3 regions of the Paenibacillus macerans genome follow, and region 2 is predicted to be linked to each of the others. Evidence: predicted binding sites of a transcription regulator. Region 2 holds the regulator's gene; each other region holds the start of a gene.

Region 1 (5,236 bases), on a different contig from region 2:
AAAATTTAATTTGCAAATAAGGATAATTTATTTGTTTTCATTATCCATAACGGAGAATTTTATTTTGAAAAAAGTATAAATTTATTTCAATATATGGATTTTGTGTAAAACTATAATATTATTAAGTTTGTAATAAAATTCACTATTTTGGTGGGCCGTGAGGTGGTTCAAGATGAGGTATGATTATAAGTGGAGATATCTTTTTTATCTGATACTGCTTCTAGTGACAATAACTGCTACATTAAAAACATGGAACGATGAGGGCTATGATAAATTCCTTAGCTTGCTTGGAGCAGTGGCTTGTTTAGTGGGATTGTACAAAACGTGGAAGGAAAGAAGGTAGGACTCTAAGACTCTAAGACTGTAAGACTGTAAGACTCTAGACGGATTAACCTTGAGAAGGGATGGAGAAAATGGTCGGCAACAATGAACCTGTCATCACGCTGCGGGATTTGCGTATGAGATTTGGAGACAAATTTGTATTAAACGGAATTGATTTGGACGTGTATCCGGGGCAAATCATCGGCTACATCGGTCCAAACGGGGCGGGCAAAAGCACGACGGTCAAAATCATGCTGGGACTGATCGAAGGGTATTCCGGCGAGGTCCGGATTTTGGGCGCCAGCCCGCAGGATGAAAGCGTGGAGTACAAAAAACGCATCGGTTATGTGCCGGAAGTGGCGGAAATTTACGATACGCTGACGGCGCGGGAATATTTGACGTTTATCGGCGAGCTTTACGGCTTGCCTGCGGACGATGCGGAGAGCAAAGCGCGCCGGCTTGCGGAACGTTTCGGCCTTAAGGATGTTTACGACGTCCGTATCGCCACGTTTTCCAAAGGGATGAAGCAGAAGGTGCTGCTTATTTCCAGCCTGCTGCATAACCCGGACATTTTGTTCCTGGACGAGCCGCTCAGCGGGCTTGACGCCAACAGCGTCATGGTGGTGAAGGAAATTCTCGCTTTGCTGGCCGCGCAGGGGAAAACGATTTTTTATTCTTCGCACATTATGGACGTGGTGGAAAAAATCAGCGATCGGATCATCCTGCTGGACCGGGGAATCGTGGTCGCCGACGGCAGCTTCGAGCAGCTTAAAGGCCAATTTAAAGAGGGCTCCCTGGAACAGGTGTTTAACCAGTTGACCGGATTTAACGAGCATCAAAGCATCGCCGAACAGTTTGTGGCGATCGTGCAAGAGGTGTAGTTATGAACGAGATGAAGTCGCTGAAGGTGTTGGACCGGTTCCGCGGGCTGTTCGAGCAAATGGGGGTAGACTATCCCGTTATGCGCCGCATCCTGCAGGTGAAGCTGACGATGGATGCCCGGCGGGTGCCCACCATTGTCGGAAAATCCCGAAAGGAGGCGGATCGGGGAAAAGACCGCTTCGGGAAGGAAAAGGAGAGAAACCAGTTTTTTGGCTCCTTGTGGCTTTACTTTATTTTTGGCGCGCTGGGTGGCATCATCGTGGCGGCCGGAGACAACTACCTGTTTCAGGTAAGCATGTTGTTTGGCATTATGATGTTTATAGTCATGACCTCGATGATTTCCGATTTTTCCGCGGTGCTGCTGGATATCCGGGACCGGAGCATCCTGGCGGTCAGGCCGGTGAACCGCCGGACGATCGCCATGGCCAAGGCGCTGCACATTTTTTTCTACCTGTTTTTTCTGACCGGCGCGATTGCGGCGGTGCCGCTGGCCGTCGGGCTGCTTAAGCACGGGGCCGGGTTTACGGTGTTGCTGCTGTTGGGGCTGGTGCTGATGGATATGCTCATTGTTGTCATCACCGCGCTGCTGTATTTGGCGGTGCTGCGCTTCTTTGACGGCGAAAAGCTGAAGGACATCATCAACTATGTGCAGATCGGGTTGACGATCGGCATCACGGTCGGGTATCAGCTGGTGGTCCGGCTTTTCGATTTTGCCGACTTAAACGTCGTGTTCCAGCCAAGATGGTGGCAGTATTTCATCCCGCCGATTTGGTTCGGAGCGGCGTTCGAGACGGTGCTGGATCCGGGGAACGGAAGGCCGTACACGGCCCTCGCCCTGTTGTCTCTGCTCGTGCCGCTGGCCGCTTTCGCCCTGTATCTGAAGTTGGCGCCTGCCCTGGAAAGGAATTTGCAGAAGCTGGCGGAGCCGGGACGGCGGCGCGGACAGCGGACCGGAACCGCATTGAAGCGGCTGGCCGAGTGGCTGTGCCGGGACCCGCAGGAGAGAGTATTTTTCCGGTTCGCCTGGTCGATGCTGGGGAATGAGCGGGAGTTTAAGCTTAAAGTGTACCCGACGCTGGGGTTTTCGATTATATTCCCGTTTATTTTTCTGTTTACCGATGGCTTCGGAAACGGACTTCAGGGGCTGGCCGGAACCCGCAAATATTTGTTTATTTATTTCTGCGGCTTGATGCTGCCTACCGTCATTATGATGCTGCGATATTCCGGCAAACACAAGGCCGCCTGGATTTACCGGGTGCTGCCGATCCGGGAGGAGGGGCCGGTATACAAGGGGGCGCTGCTCGCTTGTCTGGTTCGGCTGCTGCTGCCTTTGTTCGTGCTGGAAGGCCTGATTTTCGTCCTGTTGTTCGGGGCGCATATCATTCCCGACCTGGTTGTCACCGGCCTGGCGCTGCAATTGTTCGCCATCCTGTGCTTCGCCTATTTGCGCAAAGGGCTTCCCTTCTCGGAACCGTTTGAGGCCACGCAGCAAAGCGAAGGATTGAAGTTACTGCCGCTTATGTTCCTGCTTGGCGGCATGGGACTACTGCATTGGGCGGCGACCACGGTTCCGTTTGGCGTTATCGTCTATGCGTTATTGCTGATCATCGCGATTTGGCTGGGGTGGCGAAAAGTGTTTGCTCCCGGAACGCTCGCAAAAGGGAGGGCGGAGTATTGAAGGTTGGAAGGATGCAATCGGAAAAAGAAGGGCCGCGGATCCGCCGCGAGAAGGCGACGGTGGCCCTGATGATTTCCCTTTATTGCCGGCGCCGGCATAGCCACCGGGAACGGACCGGCCGGGACGAAGCCGCCGCCGGAAGCGAACCCGGCCTGTGCCCGGAATGCGCGGAGCTGCACCGATACGCGTTGGAGCGGCTCGCCCGCTGCCGGTTCGGCGAAGACAAAACGACCTGCCGGGCGTGTCCGGTCCACTGCTATGCGCCCAAACAGCGGGACAAAATCCGCAGAATCATGGCTTACGCCGGACCGAAAATGCTGTTGCGGCATCCGATATTGACGGTCCGGCATCTGCTGGACGATAGGAAGTGATCTCATTCACAATAATGTCAAACTTTTTGTGGCATTTAAAAAGTCCAGTAATGGCGCGGGTTTTCGGCTCCAATTCCGCCTTTGTGACATACATCATGTGATTTCTGTCACAAAATTATTATTTTTTCGGCGTTCGTTTTCATCAATGAGTGCTAGAATTCACATTAGATAATAATTATTCGAAAGTAGGGGAATGAAATGTTGGATCCGATTCTGCTTGCACGGCTTCAGTTTGCGGTCACGACGATTTTCCATTTCTTCTTTGTGCCTCTGTCCATCGGCCTAGTCGTCCTGATCGCGATCATGGAGACGATGTACGTCGTAAAGGGAAAAGAAGAGTACAAACGGATGGCCAAATTCTGGGGAAAACTGTTCCTGATCAACTTTGCGGTCGGGGTCGTAACGGGGATTCTTCAGGAATTCCAGTTCGGAATGAACTGGTCCGATTACTCGCGGTTCGTAGGGGATGTGTTCGGCGCGCCGCTCGCGGTGGAAGCGCTGTTCGCCTTCTTTATGGAATCGACCTTTATCGGACTGTGGATCTTCGGCTGGGATCGCCTGTCCAAGAAGGTGCATCTGCTGTGCATTTGGCTGGTGGCTCTGGGGACGACGGTATCGGCGTTCTGGATTTTGGCGGCCAACTCGTTCATGCAGCGCCCGGTCGGGTTTGAAATCAATAACGGCCGTGCGGAAATGAACGACTTCTTTGCGCTGATCGGCAACGGCCAGCTGTGGGTGGAATTCCCGCATACCGTGCTTGGCGCGTTTGCCACAGGAGCGTTTATGATCGCCGGGGTCAGCGCGTATAAGCTGCTGAAACGCCAGGATACGTCCTTTTTCAAAAAATCGTTTACGATCGGCATCATCGTTGCTTTAATCGCTTCGTTCGCCACGGCGCTGTTCGGCCATCAGCAAGCGCAGTATCTGGTCAAAACGCAGCCGATGAAAATGGCCGCGTCCGAAGGCCTGTGGGGCAAATCCGGCGACCCGGCGCCGTGGACGCTGTACGCGCACATCGATTCGGGCAACGGGAAAAACGACTTTGAAATCAAAATCCCTTACCTGCTCAGCTTCCTGTCTTACAGCAAATTTTCCGGCGAAGTAAAAGGAATGCACGAGCTTCAGGCCGAATATGAACAATCATATGGGCCTGGGGATTATATTCCGCCGGTGCGGACGACCTTCTGGAGCTTCCGGATCATGATCGCCGCCGGCTGTCTGATGATCCTGCTTGGACTTTACGGGACGTATCTCGCTTGGCGCAAAAAGCTGGACCGTCCGAACAAATGGTTCTACCGCGCGATGCTGTGGTCGATCTCGCTGCCGTTTATCGCCAATACGTCCGGCTGGATCATGACGGAAATCGGCCGTCAGCCGTGGACGGTATTCGGCCTGATGCAGACGAAGGACAGCGTGTCGCCGAGCGTCACCGGCGGGCAAATTTTGTTCTCCCTGATCGCGTTCACGCTGATTTACGCGGTGCTTGGAGCGGTGATGGCCTACCTGTTCGTTAAAGTTATCAAGAAAGGGCCGAATGAGGACGGCGCCGGTGCCGACCATTCGACGGATCCATTTGGTAAGGAGGGTTATCATGCTGTCTCTTAATGAGCTGTGGTTTATCCTTGTCGCGGTGTTGTTCATCGGTTTCTTCTTTTTGGAAGGTTTTGATTTCGGCATCGGAATGAGCACCCGGTTTTTGGCAAAAAATGATATGGAGCGCCGCGTGCTGATCAACTCGATCGGACCGTTCTGGGATGCCAACGAGGTATGGCTGCTGACGGCGGGCGGCGCGATGTTCGCCGCGTTTCCGAACTGGTACGCCACGATGTTCAGCGGATATTACACCCCGCTCGTCGTGCTGCTGCTGGCGCTGATCGCCCGCGGGGTCGCGTTTGAATTCCGCGGCAAGGTCGGCAGCGAGAAATGGAAGTCGACCTGGGACGCCGCGATTTTTCTCGGCAGCCTGCTGCCGCCGTTCCTGCTC
Region 2 (5,236 bases):
TTTTGTTTATAAAACAGCTGCCATACCAGCCGTTCATTGTAGATGCCGGGCACCAGCCTGACGATAGTAATCCCGGGCAGGCTTTCGTTAATGATCGTCCGCACCCGGGTCTCCGACACACCTTCCGAGAGCAGCCGCACCACGGGTTCATGACCTTCCCGGAGCCATACCATCATCTCCCGGCCTGACCCGTCTTTGCCCTGGACCACCCAGCACACATCGTCCCACACCGATTTCCACACTTTATCGCCCTGGACCAGGTCCGTCTCCTGTTTCGCCTGCTCAATCACTGCATTTTCGCTTGCCCAGGTATCCTGAAGAACGTAGATATAAAAACGGTGAAGGGCAAAAAGCACGATCACTAAAATCAGCAGCGAAAGCAGGAGCCACTTGGTTCTCTTTCTCAACCTTCTCTTCCTTTCCCCTGTAGCCAGTCGTCTAAACCCACATTCGCGCACATTCGCACAGTCGCAGAAAAATAACGTTAATTCCGGTCGTTATTCCGCCGTTTTTCCTCCGCATCGTTAAAATAACGGCTATGTTAGTTCTTATTTTCCCCGAGGACGGCGATATCGTCAATATCACGGCCTATGCCGGGAAATAGCGACAAAAAAGTCCCTTATTGCAGCGGAAACCTCTTCAAATCCGAAAATAACGCCCTTTTTTACCGCTAAATCGCCGTAATTACAGGCACAGCCACAGGTGCAGCCACGAACATGACACGTCCACGTCCACGGCCGCAGCTTCACGCGCCATTCAAAAAGCAGCAAGCAACCAGTGCCAAGCCTCCAAGCGCCTACCGGGCCAGCAGCCCTTCGAAGGCCTCTTGCGCCTCGCGCCGGATACGCTCCTCGTCGAGGGTGAGGCAAGCCCCGTGTTTGACCAACTGCTCGCCGTTAACCCACACATGCTCTACATCTTTGGAGCCGGCCGAATAGACGACATGGGAAACGTAATCCGTCTTCGGCAGGAAATGGGCCTGTTCCGTATTCAGCGCGATAAAATCCGCCTTCATGCCGGCCGCGAGTTTCCCCGTATTCGCCAAGAACACCGACTTCGCCCCGTATTCCGTGCCCATTTTGAGGGCTTCCAGCGCCGGAACGGCGGTAGGATCGCCGGAAACGCCTTTGTGGATCAACGCGGCGAGGCGGACCTCCTCGAGCATATCGAGGTTGTTGTTGCTGGCGGCGCCGTCCGTTCCAAGCGAAACGACCACGCCTTTGCCAAGCAGTGCCGGCACCCGCGCCACGCCGCTGGCCAGCTTCAGGTTGCTGCCGGGATTGTGCGACACCGCCACGTTATGGGCCGCCAAAATATCGATCTCCTCATCGGTCAAATGCACGGCGTGAGCAAGCAGCGACGGACGGGAGAACATCCCGAGGTTCAGCAAATGCTGAACGGGTCTGACCCCGTAATCGTTCACGTTTTGCTCCACTTCCGCCCGCGTCTCCGACATATGCGTATGCATCGGCAGATCCAGATCATTAGCCGCTTGCACGAATTTCTCGAAAAATTCCGGCGGACAGGTGTACGGCCCGTGCGGCGAAATCATCGCCGTGATTCGGCCGTCCGCCTGACCGTGCCAATTTTTCGCAAACGCGATCGCTTCGTTCAGCTTCTGCTGCTGCACGTCCGGCGGGCACAACCCGATGACGCCGCGCATCAGCACGGCGCGGATGCCCGACTGCTGAACCACTTTGGCCACTTCATCCATATGGTCGTACATGTCCAGGAACGTGGTCGTTCCGCCTTTCAGCATCTCCAGCACGGACAACGCCGTCCCAGCGTACACATCGCCGGCGGTGAACTTGGCTTCCATCGGCCACATTTTTTCCTGAAGCCAGGTCTGCAGCACCATGTCGTCGCCGTATCCGCGCAGCAGCGACATCGCCGCGTGGCCGTGCGTGTTGATCAGCCCCGGCATGAACAGCAGCCCTTTTCCGTCGAAGGTTTCCGCGTCTTCCGCCCCTTCAGGAAGCTGCTCGCCGATATAGGAAATCGTATCGCCCTCAACGAGCATATAGCCCTGTACAATGGAACGATCTTGTTCGAACACGACAAAGGTTCCGTTCTTGATTAACCATTTACGACTCATGGGCAGGTTGTTCCTTTCCGTTTCCATCATTCAAATAATAAGCCAGACTGAGCAAATCGGTCGTGAAATCGGCGGCATGGATGCGGACTTCCGGCGGCACCTTCAAAATCGTCGGAGCGAAGTTCAGAATGGCCCCGATTCCCGCCGCCACCAATTGATCCGCCACGCGCTGCGCTTCGTAATCCGGGACGGTAATGATCCCGATCCGGACATTTTTCTCCCGCACCGTTTCCGTCAGGTCTTCGATCGGCTGGATCGTGATGTTGTTGATTTGCGTGCCGATCTTGGCCGGAGAGGCGTCGAACACCGCCACGATTTTCATGTTGTCTTTCAAATAAGCGTTGTAATTCGAAAGCGCCTGCCCCAAATTACCGGCGCCGACCAGCGCAACGTTGATCTGCTGGTCCAAGTTGAGGATTTGCTGGATTTTCTCGATCAAATACGCGACATCGTAGCCGATGCCCTTTCGCCCGAAATCGCCGAAGTAGGCCAGATCCTTGCGGATCTGGGCCGGGTTGAGGTCCAGCTTCTGGCCGAGCTCCTGCGAGGACACCGTAGGCACTTCGCGCCGGCTCAGCTCGTTGAGGAACCGCAAATACACCGGCAGCCGGCGGACGACGGCATCGGAAATTTTTTCGGATTTCATACGTTTATCCCCCTATTCTGACGCGGACTTAGAGACGTTTTCGTCTCCCGGATTTAACCATTCCGATATGCGCGGAACCATCTGAGTGAGCGGCATATGCTCCATCTTCGGCCCGGGCAGTGAATATAAAAAGTATTTCCCGTAGTAAGACTCCAAGATGCGGGTATCGTAAACAACCACGATCCCCCGGTCCTGCGAGGAGCGGACGAGCCTGCCGAATCCCTGCTTGAAGCGGATGACCGCCTGGGGCACGGACAGTTTCATGAAAGGATTTTTCTTCTCCTTCTGCAGCCGTTCGCTTTTCGCTTCCACCAGCGGATGGTTGGGGGGCTGGAAGGGCAGGCGGACGATCGCCAGGCTCGTCAACGCTTCGCCCGGAATGTCCACGCCTTCCCAGAAGCTGCTCGTCCCCAGCAGCACGGACGCCGCCTGGCCCTGAAAGCGCCGGGTCAGCTTGCTGCGGCTGCCGCTGTCCATCCCCTGGCCGATGACCGTGATTCCTTGCGCCGACAATAGCTCCTTCAACGGCTCGTAAACCTGCCGCAGCATCCGGTACGATGTGAACAGCACCAGCATGCGGCCTTGCGTCGCAACCGCGGTATCGGCGAGCGAACGCACCAGCGTGCTGACGAAATGGTCGTCGCCCACGCTCCCCTTTACGCTCGGAAAATCGCGCGGGATGACGAGCAGCGCCTGGCTGCGGTAATCAAACGGCGACGGCAGCATCGCCGTGTTCAGCCGTCCTTCCCCGGCCGCTTCCGTCAGTCCCAGCTGTTCGATCATATACTGGAACGACTTGTCGACCGACAGCGTCGCCGAGGTCATCACCACGCTTTTTTTTCTGTCGAAAAAGTATTCCTTCAATTGCGCGCTAACGTCGATCGGAACGGCATACATCTGCAGGGAGCGGCTGCGGAAATTCCCGTTCGCTTCCATCCAGTACACCGTCTCCTCGTTCTCCAGCTTCATGAAGAAACGCAGGGCCTCCCGCTCGTTGGCCAAATCCTTGAATAACCCGTTGATGTCGGTCAGGAGGCTTTCGGAACCGTAATCCTCCTGCTCTTCCCGGATTTGCGCCAGCATCCGGTCGCCTTTGCGGAGCACGTCCCCTAGCGAGACATAGATCTGGTTCTCCAGCGCCAGCAGCTTATCCCATTCTTTCGGTTTCTTTAGCGGAAGCAGGCGGTAAACGAATTGGCCCGGATCGCCGGGCGCGGCGTCGCTCCGTTCCGGCATCAGGGCAAACAGCAGCTCGCTGAGCTTGTCCCAGCTTTCCTTCACATCGATCAGCGTCGGGTACATTTCGTCGATGACCTGGCACCATTCGCCCGTTTTTTCGCCCCCCGCCGCCTGCAAAGCGATGCGGAGATTTGGCAGCTGGCCGGTCTTGCTGTCTTTAAACAGCCGGGTGAGCGTATGAATGACAGTAAAATACTTCATATGAATGCCCAGGTGTTTCCCCGCCACATCCTCCAAATGATGGGCCTCGTCGATGACCAGACGCTCGTATCCCGGCAGCAGCTGATGCCCGGCCTGGATATCGGTAAACAGCTTGGAGTGGTTCGTAATGACCACATCGGCGACCCCGGCTTCATGTTTGGCCCGATGGTAGAAGCATTTGCGGAACCATGGGCAGGACCGCCCGAGACAGGAGTCCGACTCGCTGGCCACCGTTTCCCAGAAATCGCCGCCGCGATTGCCCAAATTGAGCTCTTCATCGTCGCCGTTGACCGTTTGCGTCAGCCACACTACCAATTGCGCCGCCGTCATCACCTCTTCTTTCGGCGTGGCAAAGTCTCTTCTATTTATTTTATGTTCAAATTTGCGCAAGCACAAATAATGCTGCCTGCCTTTAAATACGGCAGCCAGGAAAGGAAACGGCACCACCTCGGCGAGCAGCGGAACGTCTCTTTCCCGAAGCTGCTCCTGCAGGTTGATGGTATGCGTGCTGACCATTACTTTTTCTTCCCGTTTGACGCTATGGTAGATCGCGGGCAGCAAGTAACCAAGCGATTTCCCCGTTCCGGTCCCCGCTTCGATCAGCAGATGCTTGTCATCGTTAAAAGCCCGGCTCACTTCCTCCAGCATCTTGTTCTGAGCATCGCGCTCCTCGTATTGGGGCAGCCTTTCGCGCAGCCGCTCCCTCACCTGCTCCATGAACTGCTCAAAGGACACACCCTCCAGCGGATTGTCCGCCATAGCGCCCCGCGGAGATTCGATATCCATCCAATCCTCGGCCTGCAGCGCGAACTGGCGATAAAAGATGTAACCGTCATCGCTTTGCTCCGTTTCGCGTTCCTTCTCCTGGACCATGGCATCGAAAAACCAGCCGAGGTCGCTGTCCTCGCCCGCAAACAAATCCGCCAGGCGCTGCAGGGTCAACAGCGGCAGCCGCTCGCATTCCTCCAGGCATTTCAGAAAAATCAGCGCCGTCGCCAAGGCGTCGCTGTCCGCCTGGTGCGGACGCTCGTGCTGCACCTCGAATTCGGCGGCCA
Region 3 (5,236 bases), on a different contig from region 2:
GACGAGCCGACGACCTTCCTCGACATGGCGCATCAACTGGAAGTGCTGCAGCTGTTGGAGGAATTGAACGCGGCATCGCAACGCACGATTGTGATGGTTGTGCATGACTTAAACCATGCCGCACGGTACGCCCATTATATGATCGCAATCAAAAAGGGCCAGGCCGTAGCTTCGGGAACTCCTGAAGAGGTGGTTACTTCCGCCGTGCTGCGCGACGTGTTCGGCATTGAAGCGGATATTGTAACGGACCCGCGCAGCGGGGTGCCGCTGTGTCTTCCTTACGAGCTCTACCGCGCCGCTGCCGAAGGCAAGGTGCGCCCTGCGGCCAAAGACGGGCGGGAGGAACCCGAGCGCAAAGTGGTTTCGTTCCTGTAGTTGAAAACGGCGGGAGAAACAGGGCTGGAGGAAAAAAGAATGCCAATCGATTATGAGCTGCTTGAACAGCAATTGGGAATCGTGACGAAGAAACGCCAAGACGCCCTGCTCACGATGCCGGCAGCCGAGCTGACGGATCGCGAACCTATGGAGTCTTTTCTGAAATTGTACCGGGAGCAGATTAAGGGGCTCGACATCCAGGTGGCGGCGACGTATTTCGCTGCCACCTGGCGGGCGTTGTGCACGGCGATGCAGTATATGCTGTCCGCGGCGCCGGGCCGGCTTTGTTTTTCGCTTGAAAATCTCACTATTCAGGTCGTTCTAGTCAATGATTTTCCGTGGGTTTATTTCGTCTTGAACGATCCGGGCGAAGCACCCTGGCCGCAAGGAGAACGGAACGCGTGGCGGGAAAACGAGCTGGGCGGATTCTACGCGGAGGCGCTGCGCCCGGTGATGGAGAACATCGCGGCCGTATCCGGGGTGCCGCTGACGCAGCTGTGGGGGCAGATTCCGCTGGGCGTGCAGTATTATATCCGCGCGATCGCCGGCAAGCTGGAGGACGAGGCGCTGCGCTCCCGGCTGATGGAGGATTACGGCTATCTCGCCAAAGAGCTGCCTGCCGCGTGGTTTGGACTGAAGCGGAATCCTTTTAACGTTAAGGAGGTTTTGCTGGACGATCCTTACCGGCCGGGCGAGAAAACGCCGATGAAGCCGACTTGCTGCCTGGCCTACCGGACGGATACCGGGCACGGCTATTGCTACGGCTGCCCGAAGCTGACCAAGCAGGAGAGGGAAGCCAAACGTCTTGAGATCATGGAAAAAATAGCCGCTTCCAAAGCGCAGTAACTTGGCTGCCGCTTTCGGGAGCGGCTTTATTTTGCGTTAACGGACCCCAACTGCCTTATTTGTTTGAAAAGACGGCGTTTTAGGTTACCTAATAATCAGCGCTCGACAGGGAGGGCCGGTAAGCGATCGTGGCAAGAAATATCGGCAGATCAATATCCGCTGTCCGGACGCTTTGCACGATTATCCCATTTGATCCGGAAGCAGAGAGGAATATAAGAGAGGAAGATAATTTCAGGAGAAGAAAATAGGTTTGGGAGAAGCAGACATGTTCGAGATCATTAGTTCGAGATCGTTAGACAGGTTTGTGAGAAGGAGGTTTAGGAGAAGTGATGCAGACATGCCAGGAGGAATGGGGCAAAACACCGGGAAAAATGAAAGGACCGTGATTAGCCCCTACCCTCCACCCCCTGAACAAGAGGGATAATCGTGCAAAGCAGCATGCAGGGATACCAAGACACGAACGCTATCATAATTTATTTTGTCAAGCACTGATCTCGGTTTTGAGTCAAATTGTGAATATTAAAAAATTATTTTTTCTTGCAATGTGAAAAATGTCACACTATAATATAAAACATAAGGTGAAACATTTCACAAGATTCCAGTTATTTAAGTGAACACTTTCACATTATATGTCTGAATATGTGGAAAAATAAACAAACATTTCGAGGAGGAAACCATCATGAAAGTAGCAGTTATCGGATGTACGCACGCAGGCACGGCCGCTATCGTCAATATCGCTAAACTATACCCGGAAGCAAACATCACCGTCTACGAACGGAACGACAATATTTCGTTCCTGTCGTGCGGGATCGCATTGTACGTCGGCGGTATGGTGAAGGACCCTCAAGGATTGTTTTACTCCTCGCCGGAGCAGCTGGCGGAGCTGGGGGTCCACACGAAAATGCGCCATGAGGTGGTGGTGGTCGATACGGACGCCAAAACTCTGCAGGCCCGCAATTTGGTCACCGGCGAAGAGTTCGAGGACACGTTCGACAAGCTGGTCGTGACGACCGGATCGTGGCCGATCGTGCCGAAATTCGCGGGCATTGAGCTGGAAAACATTGTGCTTTCGAAAAACTTCAACCATTCCAATACGATTATCGAAAAGGCCAAACAGGCGCAAAATATCGTCGTCGTAGGCGCCGGTTATATCGGCGTGGAGCTTGTGGAAGCTTTTCAATTGAACGGCAAGCAGGTCACTTTGATCGACGCGGAGGAGCGGATTTTGAGCAAATACCTGGATCCGGAGTACACGGACAAAATCGAGCAATCGCTTAGCGAACACGGTATTCGGCTGGCGCTCGGACAGAAGGTAACCCGCTTTGAGGGCGAGGCAGGCAAGGTAACCCGCGTCGTGACCGATCAGGGTAAATACGACGCCGACATGGTGATCATGTGCATCGGCTTCCGTCCGAATACCGGGCTGCTTGAAGGCCAAGTAGATATGCTCGACAATGGGGCGATCATCGTCGACGAATATATGCGCACCAGCAAGCCGGACGTTTATGCGGCTGGCGACAGCTGCGCGGTGTTTTACAACCCGACCGGCAAACACGCCTACATTCCGCTGGCCACGAACGCGGTCCGCATGGGGACGCTGGTCGCCCGCAATCTGGCGGCGCCAACCGTAAAATACCTTGGCACCCAGGGAACCTCGGGCATCAAGATTTACGAGGACAACATCGCGGCAACCGGTTTGACGGAAGCGGCCGCCAAGGATGCGGGGCTTGAGGCTGAGGCGGTGCTTATTAACGACAATTACCGGCCTGAATTCATGCCGACCCATGAACAGGTTACGCTAAAGGTCGTTTTCGAACCGAACACGCGGCGCATCCTGGGCGCGCAAATTATGTCGAAAGCGGATCTGACCCAGTCGATCAACACGATGTCGGTATGCATTCAAAACGGCATGAAGATGGAGGAACTGGCTTTTGTCGACTTCTTCTTCCAGCCGCATTACAACAAGCCGTGGAACTTCCTGAACAGCGCCGGCCTTGGCGTGCTGCCGGAGGTGCCAAGCAAGGAGTCTGTGCACGCTTGACGGGGGCAGAAGAAAGCGAGCCATTAATTTAATCTTCGCCGTTTTCGCCGTTATCGCGAAGCGGCCATAATCGGCCGACGGAAGAAGCCTAGCGGGATCAACCCCCGGAGCTTCGGATGCCGGCCTTTTTTTGCCATTGGCGGGAAGAAGGGGAGAGGGACACCGGTAACGGGAGGAATGCTGGCGGATTAAATGTGAATTTTTTCACCATCCGTGATTTATGTTATTTATTTGGAGGAAGCGGGGACGCTACAATAGACTCGGGCAGTAAAGTGAGACGAATAGAAGGAGACTTGATCATGGCTTACCATAAACCCGCGCAGATTGCCGAAGTGACCGTGGAGAACGGGATAAAAAAGGCGCATAATCCGCTGTTGACCGTGCTGATCCTCGGGTTTCTCGGCGGAGCGTTTATCGCTCTCGGTTTTCTGCTGGATATCCGCGTCATCGCCAGCGCCCCGGAGGAGTGGGGGAGCTTTGCCACATTCATCGGCGCGGCGGTGTTCCCGATCGGCCTTATACTCGTGCTTTTGGCTGGCGGAGAGTTGCTGACGGGGAATATGATGGCCGTTCCCCTGGCCCGGATGGCGGGGCGGATATCGACCGGCGAAGTGTGCAAAAACCTGGTGCTGATCACATTAAGCAACTTTGTCGGAGCGCTGTTTGTCGCTTATTTTTTCGGCCATGTCGTCGGATTGACGGCAAGCGGGCCGTATTTGGATAAACTGGTCGATATGGCGGGGCATAAGCTGGACGACAGCTTCCTGCCGGCGTTTGTTTCCGGGATCGGCTGCAACTGGCTGGTGGCCCTGGCCGTCTGGCTGTCTTACGGGGCCGATAATATGAGCGGCAAAATCCTCGGCATCTGGTTCCCGACGATGGCGTTTGTCGCCATCGGCTTTCAGCACGTCGTGGCCAATATGTTTCTGATTCCGGCGGCGATTTTCGAAGGGTATTACTCCTGGAGCGAATATCTCGGCAATTTCGTCCCGGTTTGGCTCGGCAATTTGACCGGCGGCGGGCTGTTCGTGGCCGGGGCGTATTGGACGGCTTATTTGAAGGATAGGGGAACGAAAGCCGATTCCGGCGCAGGCCAGGGGGCAGGGGCTTCCGTATCCGCTAAGACGGGCAGCAGAACGGCTTAGGATGTAACGGCTTAGGGCGTAAGGGCTTAAGGCGTGAGATTTAGGGTGTAAGATTTAAGGTGTACTCGGAGTAGCTCTATCATTGGCTTGATCCGTATTGGCCGGCATGATCCGTGACGGCATGACAGGCCGCTTCTCATTAAGGGTTTGGTGAGGGGCGGCCTTTTTTGTGTAATTTCATTGGGATAATCCAATTGATTTCGCATAAGTCGCGTTATTTGCTCCAAAAACGTTGATTTCAAATTGTAACGGTTGCCATGGTGCTTATTTCACTGAAATCCGGCGGACGATAGTTTCGATTCGAAAACCTGAGCTTTTCCGGGAAATCTCAAAAATATTAGAAATACAAGTCGTCTTGTACATGAGGTAATGTAACGCTAGCGCATTTTAAGCTCTGGTGAATCTGATCTATTGGAAATATCCAATCAAGGTGTTGCGGCAGTAGACAAAAGCAAAAGCTTTTTTCTACAATAGCTAAGACAGGAGGGGATAGACATGATCCACGAAGAGAACGGGGTGTTTCCGGCGGTGTGCCCGCTGGATTGTCCCGATACTTGCGGCTTGCTGCTTCACAAAGAAAACGGAAAAATCGTGAAGGTGACGGGTAATCCCGATCATCCGGTGACCCAGGGGGCGATTTGCAACAAAGTCCGCAATATGGCGGAGCGGGTCTACCATCCGGAACGGGTGCTCTATCCGCTCAAGCGGGTCGGGGCCAAAGGCGAAGGGAAATTCGCGCGGATTACCTGGGACGAGGCGGTGGCGGAAATCTCCGGGCGATACAAGGAGCTTATCCGCGAGCATGGGCCGGAATCGATTATGCCGTACA

The links. The regulator Rex, encoded in region 2, represses fermentation and respiration genes when NADH is low (regulators of the CRP and FNR family bind a similar motif). The targets are predictions, from matches to a motif close to TTGTGAAATATTTCACAA.
Region 1: DYE26_RS25860 (cytochrome ubiquinol oxidase subunit I) is a predicted target of Rex. The motif match lies at 3,348-3,365, and genes of this name have one in related genera.
Region 3: DYE26_RS26075 (formate/nitrite transporter family protein) is a predicted target of Rex. The motif match lies at 3,455-3,472, and genes of this name have one in related genera.

What each region holds. Positions count from the first base shown of each region.
Region 1 is NZ_UGSI01000002.1:606,322-611,557, forward strand. It holds gene DYE26_RS25845 (ABC transporter ATP-binding protein) at 414-1,202, shown strand; gene DYE26_RS25850 (ABC transporter permease) at 1,205-2,881, shown strand; gene DYE26_RS25855 (nitrous oxide-stimulated promoter family protein) at 2,878-3,252, shown strand; gene DYE26_RS25860 (cytochrome ubiquinol oxidase subunit I) at 3,451-4,857, shown strand; gene cydB (cytochrome d ubiquinol oxidase subunit II) at 4,844-5,236, shown strand, end outside.
Region 2 is NZ_UGSI01000001.1:597,692-602,927, reverse strand. It holds gene DYE26_RS02800 (cell wall elongation regulator TseB-like domain-containing protein) at 1-407, opposite strand, end outside; gene DYE26_RS02795 (amidohydrolase) at 797-2,095, opposite strand; gene DYE26_RS02790 (redox-sensing transcriptional repressor Rex) at 2,085-2,741, opposite strand; gene dinG (ATP-dependent DNA helicase DinG) at 2,754-5,236, opposite strand, start outside.
Region 3 is NZ_UGSI01000002.1:660,371-665,606, forward strand. It holds gene DYE26_RS26060 (ABC transporter ATP-binding protein) at 1-375, shown strand, start outside; gene DYE26_RS26065 (hypothetical protein) at 415-1,221, shown strand; gene DYE26_RS26070 (FAD-dependent oxidoreductase) at 1,901-3,262, shown strand; gene DYE26_RS26075 (formate/nitrite transporter family protein) at 3,562-4,407, shown strand; gene DYE26_RS26080 (molybdopterin-containing oxidoreductase family protein) at 4,903-5,236, shown strand, end outside.